2 linked regions of the Niabella yanshanensis genome follow. The protein of the gene in region 1 interacts with the protein of each later gene in a pairwise test. Links are inferred from orthologs where the notes say so. Each region holds a gene or a part of one and is shown on either strand. Other genes may lie near its edges.

What was found.
Region 2: the proteins of U0035_RS10895 (region 1) and U0035_RS18630 interact in binary tests that used the Escherichia coli proteins (3 or more experiments, as listed by UniProt). The link is inferred for Niabella yanshanensis from one-to-one orthologs.

Annotation. Positions count from the first base shown.
Region 1 is NZ_CP139960.1:2,661,042-2,664,372, forward strand. Bases 50-3,049 are described here. They hold U0035_RS10895 (diflavin oxidoreductase), read right to left. Parts: upstream 2,405-3,049; coding sequence 695-2,404; downstream 50-694. Other genes in these bases: U0035_RS10890 (NADPH-dependent assimilatory sulfite reductase hemoprotein subunit), read right to left, coding at 50-615; cobA (uroporphyrinogen-III C-methyltransferase), read right to left, coding at 2,394-3,049. Also shown: more of U0035_RS10890, read right to left, coding at 1-49; more of cobA, read right to left, coding at 3,050-3,275; U0035_RS10905 (sulfate adenylyltransferase subunit 1), read right to left, coding at 3,292-3,331. UniProt on the Escherichia coli protein: Component of the sulfite reductase complex that catalyzes the 6-electron reduction of sulfite to sulfide. This is one of several activities required for the biosynthesis of L-cysteine from sulfate.
Region 2 is NZ_CP139960.1:4,464,971-4,468,218, reverse strand. Bases 73-2,989 are described here. They hold U0035_RS18630 (MOSC domain-containing protein), read right to left. Parts: upstream 1,982-2,989; coding sequence 1,163-1,981; downstream 73-1,162. Other genes in these bases: U0035_RS18620 (rubredoxin), read right to left, coding at 2,703-2,989; mobA (molybdenum cofactor guanylyltransferase), read left to right, coding at 2,043-2,648; moaA (GTP 3',8-cyclase MoaA), read right to left, coding at 180-1,160; U0035_RS18640 (molybdopterin molybdotransferase MoeA), read right to left, coding at 73-147. Also shown: more of U0035_RS18640, read right to left, coding at 1-72; more of U0035_RS18620, read right to left, coding at 2,990-3,248.

The sequences.
Region 1 (3,331 bases):
TAGTTTACGGGGCAGATAGCGGTCTTTATATAAAGGGTCCTCTTCGGTCTTCTCTCCTATTTTTTCTTTATCAATCCAGATCTCATACCAGGCCTGTGTTTTGGGCTTAGCCATTTCGCTGATCTTAGATGCGAATTGAAATACTTCATCATGCACCGGAGACTCGCCGGGGTTGGAAGTACAGCAAACATTACGATTCACGTCGCCACAGGTTGCAATCGAGTCCAGTCCCGCAAGGTTAAACGACTGCATGGTGGGTTTAATATGCGACTTTAAGATGCCGTGTAATTGCACGGTTTGCCTGGTAGTTATTTTAATGGTTCCGGTCGAATGCTCTCCCGCCACGTGGTGCATCGCCACCCATTGTTCGGGCTTTAAGAAACCTCCCGGTAAACGCAGACGCAGCATAAAGGAATACAGCCATTCCAGTTTCTTGGCGCTACGTTCCTCGCGCCTGTCCCTGTCATCCTGTTGGTACATACCATGAAACTTGATCAGGTTCGTATCATCTTCACGCACGGCCCCTGTATAGCTATCCGACAAACTTTCCTTTAAAGTACCACGCAAGCCGTTACTGGCAATTTTTATCTTTTCTACTGGTGATTGTTCGCTCATCCTTCTATATTCGTTAATAGTTAATGGTTCATGGTTCACAGCCCACTGCTATGAACTATTGTCTATGATCTATTGGCAATTAATACACATCCTTCTCCCAACGTCCTTCTTCTACTAATTGGTGCAGATATTTCTCGGCTTCTTCTTCCGTTTTATTACCATGCTCTTTAAAAATTTCTACAAGCATTTTTTCTACATCTTTGCTGGTTGGTTCCCGCTTTCCGCTGATGTACATATAAGCGCCGTTGCTGATCCAATCATATAACTCAGCGCCTCTTTGTTTCATACGATGCTGTACATAGATCTTTTCTTTCTGATCGCGCGAGAAAGCTACGTCCAGGTTGGTCAATACGCCTGTTTGTAAATAATCCTGCAATTCCGTCTGGTACAAAAAGTCGGTAACAAAATGTTGCTCTCCAAAGAACAGCCAGTTACGGCCCTCCGCACCCTGTGCATCTCTTTCTGCAATAAAAGAACGGAAAGGCGCAATACCTGTACCCGGCCCGATCATGATCACATCTTTATCATTGGCAGGAAGTCTGAAGTGCTTCTGCTTCTGTATGAAGAATTCAAACTCAGTACCTGCCGGGTGCGTTGAAAAGAACTCACTGCTCACGCCGGTACGCTTATCATCTTCCACATAGTACTCATCCTTACTTACCGTAATATGTATTTCGCCCAAACCATGGCTTCCCGGTGCCGAAGAAATAGAATATAACCTTGGCGCCTGGGGCGTTAATATCTTAATCACTTCTTCAAAAGCGGCAGCAGCCTTTATAGGATACTTTTTGAGCAAATCAGGGATGCTCAATCTTACTTCTTCAGGAATTTCGTAACCCGTTATAGCTGCGTACTGTTTTATGGTAGACTTAAGCGGGTATAAAATATTCAGATGCTTTTTTAACAACTCACGAACCGGCGCCTTTACCTTGGCAGTTTGTATTTCCAGGTCGGGATTTACACCTGTTAACGTAATGATTTCTTCTACAGCAGCATCACTGTTTACCGGGATCAGTCCCAGTGCATCACCGGGTAGATAATCCAGATCCTCATCTGTACTGATCTCTACATGATAGGTTTCTTTATTGCTACCTCTATCGTTTAAATTGATGTTGGTTACAATAATACCGTTGTAATGTTTTTTACCGACAGGCTTCTTTTCTTCAACTAATGGAGCCGCAATAGCCGGAACACTTCCCACGCTGGTTTGCAATACAGTGGCTACATTGTCGATCCAATGCAGGGAATCTTCCTCATAATCTACATCACACTTTTTCAGAGGTAACATACGATGAGCACCTAAGGCTTCCAGCCTGGCATCAATATCTTCTCCGGTTTTACAAAACTGTGCGTAGGAAGTATCACCCAGCGCCAATACACCGAATTTCATTTTCTTCAACTCAACAGCCTGCTCATGCAGCTGGTCATAAAACTTCTTAGCCAGCAGCGGCGGCTCGCCTTCACCCTGCGTACTGATGACTACAAAGAAATATTCTTCTTTGGTCAGGTCTGTAAACCTGTATTGATCCAGCCCAGCCAGCTTTACACCGATGCCTTTCTTCTTGGCAATACCTGCCAGCTGAGTAGCCAGCTTTTTGGAGTTACCGGTTTCGGTACCGTATGCCAGTGTAATTTTCTTATTTAGTGCTGCAGGAGTTCCAGATGAAGGAAGCGCGCCCTGTAATGCGCCAGCCTGCCCGGCAATATAGCCGTTCAGCCAGATCAGCTCTTCCCTGGACAGTGTAGAAGTAAATTCTTTAATCTTCTGCAGTTTATCTTCAGATAACATGCTTTATTGGTTTATTAAGTTCGTTGATGTTTTGGATTCCTTCGCCTACCGGTACAAAATATTGTTCCCCGTGCTCACTATTTTTCAGCCATTTAAACTGTTGATGTAAGGCTACTACTTTCCCGATGATTACCAGCGAGGGCGAAACAAATTGCTTCCCTGCCAGTACCTGGTCGTAATCATAAATATTGCATTCATGTATGCGCTGATAACAGGTAGTTGCCTGCTCTGCCACGGCTACATGTACATCTTTCTGAACACCGAAATGCTGAAGCTTTCTCACAACATTTTCGAGTGTGCCGGATGACATATAAAAGACCAGCGTATCGTTGGTGCGTGCCAGTTCTTTCCAATGCCCGTCAGTGACAATGTCAGATTTATAATAGGTTAAAAACCTTACGGAAGTAGCATAGCCCCGTGCCGTTAAAGGGATGCCGGCATAAGCCGCAGCACCTAAAGAAGCTGTAACACCCGGAATAATTTCGTAGGGAATTTTATTGGCGATCAATGCCTGCAGCTCGTCTAAAACATTAGAAAAGATAGATACATCTCCTCCCTTTAAACGAACCACTTTTTTACCTTTCAGGGCGTAATCAACAATTAATTCGTTGATCACCTGCTGAGGCGTTGAAATGTTATTGCGGCATTCCTTACCCACTCTTACTATTTCAACGTCAGCCGAAACGTATCGATGTAGTATGACTTCACTTACCAGCCGGTCTATTAAAACCACTTCAGCTTCGCGCAAAGCATTAGCTGCTTTTACCGTTATCAGGTCGGGGTCACCGGGACCAGCTGCTGCTAATACCACTGACCCTATGCCTGCCTTTGGCGGGTTTAAATGGCTTGTTGTATGATGAGAAAGGATCATCGGTTCAGATGCTTGTTTAAGATAATAAAACAGCGGCTACCGTACTATTGCTGGTT
Region 2 (3,248 bases), 1.8 Mb from region 1 along the record:
CGATTGTGCAAAAGCTGGTACATCGGCATGAGCAATTATATCACCCGCCAGGGCTTTCCCTAAACTATCTTTTAATGGAATGGTAACGGGTGCCAAACAAACCGTGTTATCTGTTACCAACTCCCTGGCGGTTGCTACACTAATCATTATTTCTATTTGTACAATAATCAAAAACCGGATCAGCCGCCTATAGCGATCATACTCCTGTTGAGAACCTCATCGCCATTCAGCGTTTCGAAATCCTTATTCAGCTGCCCCCCTAGTTCAAGGGCCTTGGCGGCTATATTTTGTTTGATGAGCGCTTCAATATCCCCTCCATTTCGCAGGGCAGACAAAATATCTGTTTCCCCCCGGGCAAACAGGCAGTTCTTCAATTTACCATCGGCAGTCAGCCTGATACGATTGCAGCTACTGCAAAACGGAGCGCTCATGGTACTGATGACCGAGAATGTTCCTGCATGCCCCGGTACGATATACGCTTTTGCGGTTTCATGCGCATCTACTTTTAAGGGGAGAAAAGAATATCCCTCAGAAATACGTTCCAGTATTTGCTGCCAGGTAAATACTTTATTACTGGTCCAACGGTTACCGGCAAAGGGCATGAACTCTATAAACCTCACATGTACAGGTGTATCCTTTGTCCACGCTACAAAATCAAGCAGCTCATTATCATTCAAACCCGCCATCACCACTACATTGATCTTCACATGTACACCATCATCCAGCATCAGGCTTATATTATCCATCACTCGCCGAAAGCTGTCTCTCCGGGTAATCATTTGAAATTTCTCTGCCTGTAAGGTATCAAGGCTAATATTAACAGAACCAAGCCGGGCCTCTTTAAAAGTTGCTGCAAAATCGTGCAGCCTGACGCCATTGGTAGTGAGCGCCAATTGTACCGGCAGGCGGGACAGGGACCTGATGATCACACCGGCATCTTTTCTGATCAGTGGTTCGCCACCGGTTAACCGGATCTTCTTCACACCTAATCTGACAAAGGTTTGAGCGATCTGCTCTATTTCGCCGGCCTGCATTAAGGCTTCTCTTGGCGAAAAGGCATAGTCCTCTTCAGGCATACAATAAAAGCACCTGAAATTGCAATTATCTGTAAGTGATAAACGCAGATAATCATGAACACGGTTGTATCGATCAATAAGCATGGTTACAATAAATAAGGCTGTCGCTGCATTACTTTCAGTTCATCTCCTATTCTTAAGACTCCTTCACCCTTGTATAAAATATTCTGTCCAAAATAAAGTTTGTTATTGAGCTGCCTGTATTTATTCAGCGTCCGCAAAGGCTCCTTTCCTTTAACACCGGTCTCCTGGTCGATAGTGGTCACCACACATCTTGCGCATGGCTTTACCGCCGAAAAGCTGATATCGTTTATCACCACTTCTTTCATGGTATCTTCCTCAAAAGCCGCTCCACCGGTAAAAACGATATTGGGCCGGAAACGGTTCATGGGCAGCCATTGATCCAGTCTGTTATTCAAATCATTCAAAGATGCCTGGCCAATCAACAGCAATGGGAATCCATCAGAAAACGCCGTTATCTCTCCGTCATGGGCATACACGGGGTCGACTACCCTTCTTATGGTATCCGGCATATACACCAACCGGCAATTTAAATCCAGTTTTTTTGAGAACCAGTCATTAACCCTTTCTTCGGCAACTACGCCTTCACTTTCGTCTTTAAATAGCTCTATTCTCACCCTATCGCCGTTGGCAGGAATCAAATCCAGCCCTAATACGTCGGCGCTATGCCCTTTTTCAAAAATGATCAATTGGCTGCCGCATATAACAGTATGCAGCAATGCCATCCTGCTCACTTCCCTCTGGGAAATAAAGCGATTATTATCATCGACCAATATCCATCTCCGGTCATGCTCCAGTCCCCGGTCGGATAACTTTACCTGGTCAAGCAGAATACCTCCCAGGGATTTAACAGGATATACATACAAGTGACTTATTGATAGCATACTATGAAAGTACACTTTTCTCGTCTACAGATAAGCTTTGTTTAAAAGAATGACTAATTTTATGACACATCATTTTTTAAGCAATATGACGGGAATTATACTTTGCGGAGGCCTGAGCTCCCGGATGGGCAGCGATAAGGGGCTACTACGAACGGATGTCGCCAACTGGGCCACTGATGCCGCCCGGAAATTACAAGACCTCGGCATACCTGTGAAAGCGTCTATCAACACTTTACAGGAAAACAGTTATGCTCATAGCCTGCCGGGTGTTGAATTAATAACCGATAATACCGTCCTTCCTGTAAAAGGACCACTACTCGGGCTTCTAAGTGCGCACATCGCCAATCCCACAGAAGACCTGTTTATACTGGCCTGCGATATGCCCCTGATGGAAACATTTTTACTCAAAGAACTGTATACCCTGTATCAAAAACAGGATGCTGAGGTTTTTTTATATACCAATGAAGGCGAGGCAGAACCGCTGTGCGCAATATATACTGCTGCCGCGCTTCATCAAATAATGACCATGCTGCGCGAAGGACAACTAAAGAAGTTCAGCATGAAATTCACATTGGATCATCTGCGGCTTGCCACTTTACCTCTTAAAGAGGAGCAAAAAAAATACTTCCGTAACTTCAACGCACATGCCGACCTGAATGGGCTGTAGATCCGGGATCATGGTTCATAGTTCATGGATCATCGCTACATCTATGGGGACCATTCACAGCTCACCTACAAACTCCAATGAAATCCGCTTAAAATCCTTTTTTGGTGCTTCGCAGGTAGGACAGCAATAAGTATCCGGCAATTGCCGGAATGCAATACCAGCTACCACTCCCTGGTCCGGATCTCCATATATACTATCATAAACACTTAAACAATGTGTACATTGATAAGGCCATTCTCCCGGCTCTTTTACAGGCTTAACGGTAGCCGGAACCGGTTGGGGTGGCGCTACCCGCTGCTCTGTCTTCCTCTTATAATACCATAAAACCGCGTTCTGCAACTCAGACGCCAGGTGCCAGCGGGTAATATTGCTAATAAATACCGTTTCCGTGCGCTCATTAGGATTAAAATCTTTGGAGCATAAAATATCGTACACATAAAAGAACCCTTTACCCAGCACTTTTACCAGCGGTTTTCGCTTAATGAGAATACTGCTGAATATCTCACTCCCCTTACGCGTTTTGATTCCTATACAAATACCAAAAGTGCGGGCATCCATTGCATTCAGCTTACGCACCAGCCATGTCTTTAATCGTTTAGC